Regions from separate parts of the Nocardioides sp. NPDC051685 genome, predicted to be linked through region 2. Evidence: riboswitches for the same ligand, from Rfam matches in the RefSeq annotation. Region 2 holds a riboswitch; each other region holds the start of a gene.

What was found. A riboswitch is a leader RNA that binds a small molecule or an ion and turns the genes downstream of it on or off. The one in region 2 is predicted to bind cobalamin.
Region 1: linked by a shared signal. The riboswitch ahead of ACIA03_RS26730 (ABC transporter substrate-binding protein) and the one ahead of ACIA03_RS27460 (ribonucleotide-diphosphate reductase subunit beta) in region 2 are both predicted to bind cobalamin.
Region 3: linked by a shared signal. The riboswitch ahead of ACIA03_RS29630 (prenyltransferase/squalene oxidase repeat-containing protein) and the one ahead of ACIA03_RS27460 (ribonucleotide-diphosphate reductase subunit beta) in region 2 are both predicted to bind cobalamin.

The regions. Positions count from the first base shown of each region.
Region 1 covers NZ_JBITCR010000014.1:43,945-48,252, reverse strand. The annotation lists gene ACIA03_RS26745 (family 16 glycosylhydrolase) at 1-30, shown strand, start outside; gene ACIA03_RS26740 (ABC transporter ATP-binding protein) at 38-799, opposite strand; gene ACIA03_RS26735 (FecCD family ABC transporter permease) at 796-1,941, opposite strand; gene ACIA03_RS26730 (ABC transporter substrate-binding protein) at 1,938-2,975, opposite strand; cobalamin riboswitch at 3,029-3,216, opposite strand; gene ACIA03_RS26725 (NAD(P)H-dependent oxidoreductase) at 3,245-3,943, opposite strand; gene ACIA03_RS26720 (sugar ABC transporter ATP-binding protein) at 4,122-4,308, shown strand, end outside.
Region 2 covers NZ_JBITCR010000015.1:48,859-53,166, reverse strand. The annotation lists gene ACIA03_RS27475 ((2Fe-2S) ferredoxin domain-containing protein) at 1-244, shown strand, start outside; gene ACIA03_RS27470 (CbtA family protein) at 251-1,042, opposite strand; gene ACIA03_RS27465 (CbtB-domain containing protein) at 1,042-1,257, opposite strand; cobalamin riboswitch at 1,492-1,709, shown strand; gene ACIA03_RS27460 (ribonucleotide-diphosphate reductase subunit beta) at 1,834-2,832, shown strand; gene ACIA03_RS27455 (ribonucleotide reductase N-terminal alpha domain-containing protein) at 2,832-4,308, shown strand, end outside.
Region 3 covers NZ_JBITCR010000021.1:17,588-21,895, reverse strand. The annotation lists gene ACIA03_RS29645 (ABC transporter ATP-binding protein) at 1-148, opposite strand, end outside; gene ACIA03_RS29640 (CbiQ family ECF transporter T component) at 145-1,260, opposite strand; gene ACIA03_RS29635 (hypothetical protein) at 1,257-1,874, opposite strand; gene ACIA03_RS29630 (prenyltransferase/squalene oxidase repeat-containing protein) at 1,868-2,941, opposite strand; cobalamin riboswitch at 3,007-3,156, opposite strand; gene ACIA03_RS29625 (glycoside hydrolase family 19 protein) at 3,197-3,844, shown strand; gene ACIA03_RS29620 (NYN domain-containing protein) at 3,855-4,308, opposite strand, start outside.

The DNA of each region.
Region 1 (4,308 bases), on a different contig from region 2:
TACGTACGCGTCTACGACTCCCAGCTCTGACCGCAGGTCACAGCGGGCCGAGGAAGCGGATGACGACGCCCTCGTCGTGATGCACGCGAGCGCGGACGCCGTAGACCTCCGAGATCAGCGACTCGGTGAGCACCTCGGCGGGAGGGCCGCCGGCCACGACACGGCCCTGGGAGAGCACGAAGACCTGGTCGCAGTAGGCGGCGGCGAGGTTGAGGTCGTGGAGCGCGACCAGGCAGGTCGTGGGCATCCGGCGGACCAGCGCGAGCAGCGCCAGCTGGTGACGTACGTCGAGGTGGTTCGTCGGCTCGTCCAGGAGCAGGATCTCGGGCTCCTGGGCGAGCGCCCGGGCGATCTGCGTACGTTGCCGCTCGCCGCCCGACAGCGTCGAGAAGCGCTGGTCGAGGCGGTCGGCGATGCCGGCGTGGGTGGCCGCCTCCTCGATGACGGCGCGGTCCCGGGCGCTGTCGGGCGCCCATGCCGGGCGGTGGGGGACCCGGCCGAGCGCGACGACGTCGCGTACCCGGAGATCCTGGCTGGTCGCCGGCTCCTGCTCGACGACCGCGAGCCGACGCGCCAGCCGACGCCGGGACATCCCGGCGAGCGGGCTGCCGTCGAGGCGTACGTCGCCGGAGGAGGGCGGCCGGAGCCCGGCCAGGATCCGGATGAGCGAGGACTTCCCGGAGCCGTTGGGTCCGAGCAGCCCGACAGTGGCGCCGTCCTCGACCCGGAGGGACACGTCGTCGACGACGAGACGGCCACGCGGCGCCCAGTGGACCCGGCCGGCCTCGAGCGCGGTCATCGCCGGGCCCTCATCAGCACGACGGCGAAGGCGGGCACTCCGACCAGCGCGGTCGCGACTCCGACCGGGAGCTCCTCGGGGTCGATCACCGTCCGGGCCGCGGTGTCGACCCAGATCAGGAAGATCGCGCCGAGCAGCGCCGTGGCCGGGAGCAGCAGCCGGTGTCCGACCCCGACCAGCGCCCGGGCGAGATGGGGCAGGACCAGCCCGACGAAGCCGATCGCGCCGGACGTGGAAACGATGACGGCCGTCATCAGCGCCGTCAGCACCAGCAGCACCGCCCGGATGCGCGTGACGTCGACGCCCAGGGATGCCGCCGCGTCGTTGCCGAAGGCGAACGCGTCCAGCCACCCGGCGCCCGCGACGCAGCAGAGCAGCCCGCCGAGCACGATCACCCCGCAGACGAGTACGTCGGTCCAGCTCGCCGAGGAGAGCGAGCCGAGCAGCCAGAAGAGCACCCCGCGCGTCTGCTCGGCGTCCGCCGCGGTGAACACGATGAACGAGGTCAGGGCCGAGAACAGCTGGGTGGCGGCGATGCCGGCCAGCACGAGCCGGTCGGTGGTGCCGCCCGCGAGCGAGGCGAGCAGCAGCACGAGTGCGAACGATGCCAGCGCACCCACGAAGGCCCCGGTGGAGAGCCCGATCGCGCCCGACCCGATGCCGAGCACGACGATCGAGACCGCTCCGGTGGAGGCGCCCGAGGAGATGCCGAGCACGAACGGGTCGGCGAGCGGGTTGCGCAGCAGCGACTGCAGGATCACCCCGCAGATGGCCAGCCCCGCCCCGCAGATCCCCGCCAGCAACGTACGCGGCAGCCGCAGGTCCCACACGATGCTCTGCTGGAGCAGGGTGAGGTCGGACGAGCCGATGCCCACCCGGTCGGCTACGACGCCGTAGACGTCGGCGACGCCCAGGTCCGAGGGCCCGACCGTGATCGCGCCCGCCACCGAGGCCAGCACCAGCAGGGGAGCCAGACCCAACAGGACGCCGGTGACCCCGATCGCCGAGGCGTCACCTACGTCGGCCGAGGCGTCACCTACGTCGGCCGAGGCGTCACGGCCGTGCCAGGTCGGCCGACCGGGGTGACGCTTCGGCCGACCGGAGTGACGCCTCGGCTCGGGAACTTGCGCCCGGAGCGTCATAGGCCCAGGTCGGCGAGCTGGTCGGCGACGTTCTCGACCGCGTACACGGTGCGGATGGAGGGGTTGAGCTCGGCGCCGGAGAGCGTCACGAAGCGGTCGTTGCGGACAGCGTCCATCCGGGCGGTGACCGGGTTGCTCTTCAGGTAGTCGATCTTCGCGCGGGCGGTCTCGGCGGTCTGGCTCTTGCGGGTCAGGTCGCCGAGGACGATGACGTCGGGGTTGCGTTCGGCGACGGTCTCCCAGTTGATCTGCGGCCACTCGTCGGTGGTGTCGTCGAAGACGTTCTCGATGCCGAGGGCGCGGCCGATGATGCCGGGGCCGCCACAGCAGCCGGCCAGATAGGGCGACTCGGAGTTGGCGAACCAGTACATCGCGCTCACCTCGCTCTCCGGCGCCTTCCTCTCGGCTGCCTCGAGGCGCCGAGACAGGTCGGCGACGAGCTTCTCGCCGCGCTCGGGTACGCCGAAGATCCGCGCCAGCTCGGTGATCTCCTGGTAGATCGTCTCGATCTCGAGAGGGTCCAGACGGGTGCCGTCGTCGTCGCCCTCGTTGTCCTTCACGCACTCGGCGGGGGAGAGGTAGGAGCCGACGCCCAGCTTCTCCAGGTCCTCGGGTGTGGTCACCCCGCCCTCGCCCAGGGTGCTGATGAACGAGGCGGTGACGAAGTCGGGCTCCGCCTCCAGGACGCGCTCGTAGGAGGGCCAGTTGTCGGCGAGCCGGGGAATACGCTCGTTGTCCTCGGCGAGCGAGTCGAGCACCGGGTCGGTCCAGACCGCGGTGCCGACCATCCGGTCGGCGAGGCCGAGCGAGAGCAGGATCTCGGTAGAGCCCTGATTGAGCGAGACCGCGCGCTCGGGCGGTGCCTCGAGCGTGATCTCGCGCCCGCAGTTGGTCAGCGTGAGCGGGAAGCCGGCGGTGTCGCCGCCCGCCTGCTGTGCTCCGGAGGGCTGGTCGGCGGCGCAGCCGGCCAGCGTGGAGCCGAGCACCAGAACGGTGCTCGCGGTGATCGTTCGGATGGTGCGAGGCAGGTGCACGTCGGTCCTCGAGCGGGTCGCGGGCTGGTGCGCGTCGCCCGTGCTGACCCGCAGCGGTCTGCTGCAGGGCCAGCAGGTCTTCGGACTCGGGATCGACCGGCGCGAGACGCCTTCCCAGGCCCGAGGGCCCAGTGGCACAGTGTCCCGTCCGTCACCCACACCGCTGCGCGTCAGTCCCGGACTCTCACCGGGTTCCCGTGCCGGGACTACGTCCCGAGCGGCTGGCCCGACGACCGTAGCAGGCGGCCCAACCTCTCCGAGGCACGACCTCAGCCCTCGCGGTGGGCGCTCAGCCCGTCCTCCCCGGGCGCGACCGAGTCGTGAAGCCTGATGGTGTGGTCGTAGTGCTCCTCGGCCATGGGGCGGTAGTCGATCCGCGGCTCCGTCATCACGCCCTCGAGACGTACGCTCAGGTCGGCCTCGATCCGCGCCATGACCTGGGCGTCGATGGTGTCGGCGTCGGTGATCAGGTGCGGGCGCAGCGGGTCCATCCCGGTGTACCAGAAGGTGCCGTGCAGCAGCGGCCACAGGACGTCCTCGATGTGGCCGCTGATCCCGCGCGGACCGAGGGTGGCGGCCCGGTCTCCGGCGGTGACGATCGTCAGCGCACGCTTGCCGGCCAGGCCGCCCTTGCCGTACTTGAGCGGCTTGCCCGTCTCCGGATCGGGTACGTCGAAGGCGAACCCCGACTCGAAGACCCGGTCGATCCAGCCCTTGAGGATGGCCGGCACGGAATACCACCACAACGGGAACTGCACGACGAGCAGATCAGCGGCCCGCAGCCGCTCCTGGTGGCGGCGTACGTCGGCTTCGCCGCGTTCCACCAGAAGTGGATTGAAACCTTCTCGATAGAGGTCGATCTCGTCGACGGTCCAGCCGGCGGCGACGAGAGCGTTCCGGCCCGCCTCTTGCAGCCGTCCGTTGAGCGACGACGCGTGCGGATGTGCCCATACCCAGAGTGCGTGCATGGGGCTCTCAACGCGGTCTGACGCGGCAGGATTCCCGTCCGGAAGGGGGCGGGTCCCGACCTGATGCGACGACAAAGTCCGTACCTCGCTCAAATTAGCGGCCGCAGAGTGTTGACGTATGTGATTGCCATCACTAGCGTAAACCACACTTGAAACCTTTCAATTCGAGGAGTTGCCCATGCCGGACACACCCGCCGCACTGGAGCTGCGGGACGTGGCCAAGTCGTTCGGCCCCGTACGCGCCCTCCGGACCGGTTGCCTTCGGGTCGAGGCCGGATCCATTCACGCGCTCGTGGGGGAGAACGGAGCCGGGAAGTCGACCCTGGTCAAGATCGTCGCCGGGCTCTACCGCCGCGACGCCGGCG
Region 2 (4,308 bases):
CGCGAAGGGCTCCGAGGAGACCGCCAGGGCGGTGATCCTGGGCGCGATGGAGGCCGGTCTCGGCGACGACGACCTGCTGATCACCCACACCGGCTGCCAGTTCCCCTGCAACCAGGCGCCGGTGCTCAGCGTGCAGCCCGACGACGTCTGGTACGGCAACGTGGAAGCGGCCGCCGCCCGGGTGATCGTGCGTGATCACCTGGACGGCGGCCGTCCTGTGGAGGCCTACCGCCTCCCCCGCTAGCTCAGCTCACAGGCTGGCGGCCAGGGCCTTACGTTCCGCGACAGCGCGCTCTGCCGCGTACAGACGAATGACCAGTCCGGTCAGCGCCACTCCGAGCACGCCCCACATCGTGGCGAGCGTGATCAGCGAGGCCCGGCGGAAGAACCACAACGTGTCGGCCGGGAAGTCCCCGACCTCGTTGACCGTCGTGAACAGCTCTCCGGCGACGACCATCACGACCAGGTAGGCCGCGACCCCGCCGACGACGGCGAGATAGGTGCCGAACCGGCCGCGCAGCCGCACGGCGGCGTACGTCGTGACCACTGCCGCCACGACCGAGAGGGCCTGGAAGGCGAAGTAGACCGCGGTGCGGACGCCGATGGTGTCGCTGCTGCCGACCGCCGGTGGCGTCGCCGGATACTTGAGGAACGGCACCAGCGCGACCGCGACGAACCCGATCAGGGTGACGAGCGCCGTCGACTGGCCGGGCGTGAGCCGTCCGAGCCGACCCAGGGTGCCGGCCGCGACCAGCCCGAGGATGCCCCCGAGCGCGACGCCGATCGCCAGGGTGCCGGTCAGCAGCCCCCAGGTGCTCTGGTTGGTGCGGGAGACCTCGGCGGTCTCCTCCTCACCCTCAGCACCTTCGGCGGCATGCGAGTGCGAGTGCCCGTCGGCACCACTGTCCTCTGATGAGATGGCCTCCAGCGCGATGGCAGCACCGACCTGCGGCTCACCGACGGCGTACGCCACCAGGAAGGTGGCGACTCCGGCGAGGAGTCCAGCTAGCAGGCCGCGTACGAGAAAAGCACGCGGGCTCATCAGTGGCAGGGGTAACCGAGCAGGTGACGACCGTCGTGGACCCACTCGTGGATCAGCGTGCCGGACGGGATCGAGATCGCGCCCTGGTCGGCGCTGATGAAGAAGAGCGCCAGGAGACCGAGCAGTCCGAAGAAGAGCGCCCAGGGGGCGAGCTCACGGAGCGGAATGGTGGGCAGTTCTGCACCGGCGACGGGTGCAACAGCGTGCTGCGACATATGTCCTCCTCAGGGATACCTGCGTCCCTGTTCGATGGGGTTGGACGGACCTTCGGGTCTGACTCCACCGCCGCGAGGCGATGTCACAGTAGCGCGACTGTGCCGGAGTTCCACCGGCTTCCTCAGGTCCGTTGACCGCATCATGCCATGTCCGGCCTCGGCCCGCATCCGCACCGTTCCAAGGACCGGGAGAAGCACAACATCTAGGAAGTTGCATTGGTGTAATTCCCGCATATAGTGGTCCTCGCAGCTGGTTCTCCCTTCTCGGCGACGGGGCGGGAGAGGCAAGAGGGAACCCGGTGTGAGTCCGGGACTGCCCCGCAGCGGTGAGTGGGAACGACCGCCGTCACGAAGCACTGGGAGCAAGCCGGCTCCTGGGAAGCGACGGCCACTAGGACAGCACACGATCACGCCCACGAGTCCGAAGACCTGCCAGTGCCCACCTCATGGTGGGGTCCGCGACCTCGAGGGAAGGTCAGGGGATCGAGCGCGTACGACGCCGTCCTCTCCTGCCCCGGCACGGATGCACGAGACATCCGAGCGGGCCGCGCAGCCCGCGCACGAAGGGCTGAAGAGTTGATCGATACCGAGGGTCTACCGATCCGCACCGAGAAGTCGGCGTACGTCTTCGACTATCCGATGGCCGAGGACCTGGCCAAGAAGCAGCGGAGCATCTTCTGGACCGCCGAGGAGATCCCGGTCGAGAACGACAAGCAGGACTTCCTGGTCAACATGACCGACGCCGAGCAGGCCGCGGTCAAGACCACACTGAAGCTGTTCACCATCTACGAGCTGATCCTCGGCGGCGAGGTGTGGGGCGACCGGCTGTTCCACGCGTTCCCGCGGCCCGAGATCCAGATGATGACCAACGCCTTCTCGTTCGCCGAGCTGAACATGCACGCGCCGTTCTACGCGAAGCTCAACAAGACGCTGATGATCGACACCGAGGAGTTCTACGACTCCTACAAGAACGACCCGGTGCTGGCCGAGCGGATCGCCTTCGTGTGGGACGCCATCGCCGACGAGGACCTGCTCTACGCGCTGAGCGTCTTCACGCTGATGGAGAACTGCGTCCTCTACTCCAACTTCGCCTTCCTCAAGCACTTCCAGTCCGGCGGCAAGAACCTGCTGCAGAACGTGATCAGCGGCATCAACTTCTCCGCCCGCGACGAGAACCTGCACGCCACCGGCGGTGCCTGGCTGTTCAACACCACCCTCGACGAGTACGCCGCCACGGTGCCGGCCGACAAGTTCGAGGCCGAGCGCGACGACCTGTTCGCCCGCGTCCGGGGCGTCGCCGAGCACCTCTACGCCCACGAGGCCCGGATCGTGGAGATGCTCTTCGCCGACGGGCCGATCACCGGCATCGAGCAGGCCGACCTGGAGACGTTCGTGAAGTCCCGGGTCGACATGACGCTGGAGAACATGCGGATGGAGCCGCTGTTCGGGGTCGAGGCCAACCCGGTCGCCGAATGGTTCTACAACGGCATCAACGGCACCCAGTTCCACGACTTCTTCCAGGTCACCGGCAACGAATACAACCGCAACATCGGCGAGACGGAGTTTGAGTTCTGATGGCGAACAGCAACTGGGAGGCACTCTCCGCCGAGCGCAAGGCGCTGCAGGCCGAGGGCATCGTGCCCGCGTTCATGACCACCGCGGGCTACGCGATGTTCAAGGCCAAGTACACCGTGGACGGGCAGAGCGTCCGCGAGCGCTACGAGACCATCGCCAGGACGGCCGGGGAGCTGGCCGACGAGATGTACGCCCGCGAGGACGGCGTCTCCTGGACGCCAGTGTTCTTCGAGGCGATCTGGAACGGCTGGCTCTCGCCGTCGACCCCGGTGCTCTCCAACCTCGGCACCGACCGGGGTCTGCCGGTCTCGTGCGAGGGCTCGTACGTCGAGGACTCGGTCTGGGGCTTCTACGAGACCCTCAAGGAGGCGGCGATCCTGTCCCAGAACGGGTTCGGCACCTCGGCGTACCTCGGTGACGTCCGGCCCCGGGGCGCGAAGTTCAGCGACAACGGCAAGGCCAACGGGGTCGTCCCGGTCTTCTGCAACTTCGTAGAGATGACCAACCAGATCAGCCAGGGCGCGACCCGCCGCGGCTCCTGGGCGGGCTACCTGCCGGTGGACCACCCCGACTTCTACGAGCTCGCCGACCTGATCTTCCGCGAGCCGGCCAACAAGAACGTCGGCTGGATCTTCAGCCAGGCGTTCATCGACCGGATGCTGGCCGGCGACAAGGATGCGCTCGAGCGCTACCAGCGGGTGCTGAAGATCCGGGTGGTGCTGGGCAAGGGCTACATCTGGAAGGTCGACACCGTCAACGCGGCGCAGACCGAGTCCTACAAGGCCAACGGGCTGGAGAACAAGGCCTCCAACCTGTGCTCGGAGATCACCCTCTTCTCCGACGAGGACCACTCCTACACCTGCGTGCTCTCCTCGCTGAACCTGTCGACCTATGACGAGTGGAAGGACCAGGACACGGCGTACGTCGCGACGGTCTTCCTCGACGCGGTCGCCGAGGCGTTCGTGCGCAAGGCCCGCACCATCCGTGGTCTGGAGCGGGCGGTGCGCTACACCGAGAAGGCCCGCAGCCTAGGCCTGGGCGTGATGGGCTACCACGACTACCTGCAGAAGCAGCGGGTGCCGTTCGAGTCGGACAAGGCAGCGGCGCTGAACAAGGACATCTTCGAGCGGATCTCCTCGCGCGCCGATGCCGCGTCGCGGTGGATGGGGTCAGTCGCGGGCATCCCGGAGTGGTGCGTCGGCCGGCGCAACTCCCACCTGATGGCGATCGCGCCGACGATGAGCACCGCGGTGATCGTCGGCGGCACCAGCCAGGGCATCGAGCCGTACGTCGCCAACGTCTGGAACCAGACCACCTCGGCCGGCGAGATGCCGCGGGCCAACCAGAACCTCGTCGAGGTGATGAAGGAGCGTGGCGTCTACGACCAGGCCCACATCTCCGACATCATCGACAACGGTGGATCCGTGCAGCACGTCTCGTGGCTCGATGACCACGAGAAGGAGGTCTTCCGGACCG
Region 3 (4,308 bases), on a different contig from region 2:
CGATGACGCCGAGCAGTGTCGACTTCCCGGAGCCGGTCGGACCGGAGACGAGCAGCAGCTCGCCCTCCTCGACGGTGAGGTCGACGTCCTTGAGCACGTGCTCGGAGGAGTCGGGCGGCGTGAACGTGATCCCTCGCAGCTCGATCATGCGACTGCCTCCTCGTGGACGGATGATGATGCCGGCACCGGCGCAGCAAGGGCCGGAACCAGCCCGACCAGCACTCCTGCCAGGGCGGTCACGGTGACCGCCGGAACGGTGCTCACGCCCGGAAAGGCGACCGGCACCTGGGAGCGGGCGATCCACCAGCCCACCGCCACGACGAGCACGCCGCTCAGCGCCACCACGACCTCCGGCCAGCGCCACCGGTCGGCCCGGTAGACGGTCCGCGTCACCCGCCGGCCGGCGAGCGCCAGCCCACCGGCCGCTGCCGCGACGCCGAGCACGAGCATGGCCCCCGCCAGCCAGCCGGGAGTGGTGCCGTCCAGCACCGCGTAGACGCCGACGCAGAGCCCGACGAGCGAGACCAGCATGAGCACCGAGGTGATGCGCCGGGTGGCGACCGGGACCCCGGCCGTACGCCCGTAGCCGCGCGTGTCCATCCCCGCGGCCAGCGCCATCGACCGCTCGAGCGCGTCCTCGAGCACCGGGACCAGGAAACGCCGCAACCGCTTCACGCGACCGGTCGCCCCGGCGCGAAGCCGCTGCGCGGCCCGGACGCGCTGCACCGACTCGGCCAGCTGCGGCAGCACCGTCACCGCGACCACGACCGCGGTGCCGATCTCGTAGAGCGCCGGCGGCAGCGACCGCAACAGCCGCTTCGGGTTCGCCAGCGCGTTGGCCGCGCCGACGCAGATCACGATCACGCCCAGTCGCATTCCGTCGTAGAGACCGGCGAGCAGCGCCTCGCGGGTGAGCGGCCCGAGCAGCCTGATCCCCAGCACCCAGTCCGGAAGCGGGACCTCGGGCAGATCGATGAGCACGTGGCCGGGCACCGCTCCGAGGAGCACCCGGAAGAGCACCCGGGTCGCGACGATGAACAGCGCGAGGCCGACGTAGAGCCGGAACGCCTTCGCCCACGGCTGCTCGCCGCGGCGGGCGGCGACCACGACCGACACCACCCCCACCAGGAGCAGGAGCAGCAGCGGGTTGGTGGTGAAGGACGCGTACGCAGCCAGCCCGATCGCCCACACCCACCAGGCGACGGGGTGCAGATCACGGGGCAGGCGAGCGACCGCGGCCCTGCGGATCAGCGCGCTCATCGCCGACGCCACCAGACGACACCGGCGACGGAGAAGAGTGCGAGGATCCCGGCCGGAGCGACCCAGACGGGCAGATGCTCGGGCTCGGAGGCCGAGCTGGAGGGTGAGTCCTCCGGAAATAACTCCGGCGACGGGCTTGAGGGCGCCCCCACAGCATCCCCAAGCTCCGTCGCCGGAGCGGTAACGACATCGTCGTCTATCCACGTGAACGCAACACCCTGCCCGGAGGTCACGCTGATTTCGGTAACATTTCTGGAGGCATAGCTCCAGGCCCCCGAATCGTCGGTGACCCACAGCGACCAGTAGGCGTCGGCAGGCGGCATCTGGGCGCAGCCGGCCGCCTCCGGCCGGCCGTCGATGCGGCACACGACGCTGGGCATCGAGGTCACATAGGTCAGCGGATGTCCGGCCTTCTCGAACAGATCGGCGCCGGTGTCGCCCTCGGCGGGCTGGACGCAGACGACCTCCGGCTCGCCGCCCAGGGCGTTGGGTTCGACCACGACGGTGACGCCGCCGCACGCCTCGGCGGCGGACCCGGAGGCCGGGGTGACGACGGGGGCGGTGGCCCCGGCGAGCATCGCCAGGGCCACCAGCGCGAACCGTGGGCTCAGCACGAGCTCTTCGTGGTCGTGTCCTTGGGCAGGAAGACGAGGGACGGGAGCGCCTGGGCAGCCGCGAGGCGGTACATCCCCTCGGACTCCTTGGTCAGGCCCTTGGTGTTGCCGTCGGTCAGGGCGGCGTCGTCGTAGGCCACCGCGCCGACGTCGTCGCCGCAGGTCACGACGTGCTCGGCGACCCAGGTCGCCGCCTTCTCCGCGGACTCGGTCTCACCCGCGCGCCCGAAGGCCCATCCGGCCAGGCCGGTGGTGTTGGAGTTGGCGATGTTGCCGGTGGCCGCCTTGAAGGACCCGTCCTCGGCCTGAGTCTCCTTCAGCCACTCCACGCCGGCCTTGACGGCCTTCTCCGCCTCCGGGGACGCCACGCCCGAGAGCGCGATCAGGGCGAACGCGGTGGCGTCCGCGTCCGGCACGGCCTTGGGGTCGGCGTCGCAGGTCTGGTCGGCGGCCGTGGGGTCAGCCGCGAAGGTGACCCGGAACCAGCCCTCCTCGCACTGCTGCCCGGCCAAGAACTCCGTCGCGGCCGCGGCCTTCGTGCTCTCGGCGTTGTTGAGGGCCCACACGGCGTACGACTGGCCGATGGTGTTGGAGTAGTCGGCCGCCTTCTTGTTCTTGGGGTCGAGCTTGTCGGCGATGCGGCCGTTCGCGGCCACGGTGCCCTCGAGCTGCTTCAGCAGGGCGGGGTCGGAGGCGTCGATGTTCTGCTGGAGGACGAGCGCCTTCGCGGTGGCGCCGGCCGAGGTGATGGTGCCGAACCCGGGCGAGGTGTAGGCCTTCTTGTTCTTCATGACCGCGGCGGTGATCGTGGCGATCTCCTCGTCGTAGCCACCGACCTCGGCCAGCGCGATCCCGATGTCGGCGCTGAGCCCGAAGTCGTCGGTGCCGTACTGCGCGTTGCGGGCCACACCCTTCGGTGCCTGGGCGACGAGCCAGTCGGCCACGGAGGTCGACACCTTCGCGTCGTAGGTGGGCTTCTCCCCCTCCTCGACGGTCTTCTCGCCACAGCCGGCGAGCGAGGTGAGGGCAAGGGCGGCGACGATGCCGCCGAGGACGGTCTTCTTCATGGTTCCTTCCGCGCTGTTCGTCGGGAAGGCCCAGGGCCGACCCGCTGCTTTCCACGACAGCGTCAGGTCAGTACGCGTCCGTCGGCAGGTGCTCCGGCTCGCTCAGGGCACCGTCGGTGTCCTGGGCCTACGGTTGCGGGTCAGCGCCGGGATTCGACCGGCTTCCCCCACCACGGCGTGTGTTGATAGAGGGGGCCATCTTATGCCGGGCCGGCCGTGCTTGCGGGATCGCCGCAGAGCAGTCACTCTGTCCCCATGCGCCACAGGATTCTCGGCCTTGTCGCAGCGTCGATCTCGGCCACCCTTCTCGCCCTCTGCCCGACCACGACAGCGGTCGCGGAGCCGGACCGGACATCGGTCACGTACGCCGATCTGGTCGCCATGTTCGGCGACAAGGTCGGTGACCGGAAGACCGTCGAGACCGGGCTCCCGACCCTCAACCGGGCCATGGCCGACGCCGGGATCACCACCGCCTACCGGCAGTCGGCCTATCTGGCCACGCTCGTCAACGAGAGCTCCCTCCACCACGACGCCAAGGGTCGCGACAAGCGGAAGTTCACCGGCCGCGGCTACATCCAGCTGACCGGGAAGGCCAATTACACCGACGCCGGCGCCTACTTCGGGATCGACCTGCGCCGCCGCCCCGAGCTGGCCAGGTCGCTGGACTACAGCGCGCCGATCTCGCGGTGGTACTGGACCGTCGCCCGCGACATCAACCCGCTCGCCGACGCCCTCGAGATGGGCAAGGTCAACGCGGCGATCGGCTACCCCCACGACAAGGAGGAGGACGCCGAGCGCTGCCGCGACTTCAAGGCCGCACTGAAGCACCTCAACGGGTCGGTGCCCAAGGGGATCAAGTGCGCCCGCCCGAAAGCAGCCCAGGACTCTGCGGCCAGGCCCTAGAAGAGGTACGTCATTTCTTCGTGCGCTTGTCGCTGACCGCGATCGCCGAGGTGCCTTCGTCCTTGAGCTCGAAGAGGTCGATCGCCTTGATCAGCTTGGTCCAGGTGGCGTACCCGTAGTTGCGCGGATCCTCGGAGGACTGGTTGCGGATGCGGGAGACGACCGTGCCGACCAGGGCCCAGCCGTCGTCGTCTGCGGCCGCGGCGATCGAGTTGCGCAGCAGCTGGATCAGCCGGGCGTTGCGCTTCAGCAGCTGTCCGTTGGTCGCCGACGACGACGGCTTGCGGGTGCGCGGGGTCCCGGGCTCGGTGTCGACCTCGGTCTCCTCCTCGGTGTCACCGAGCTTCTCCACGACGGTGAACCGGGTGCAGGCGCTCTTGAACGGCGCCGGCGTCTTCTCCCGGCCATAGCCGTAGACCGCCCGGCCCTTCTCCCGCAGGTAGTGGACCAGCGGCGTGAAGTCG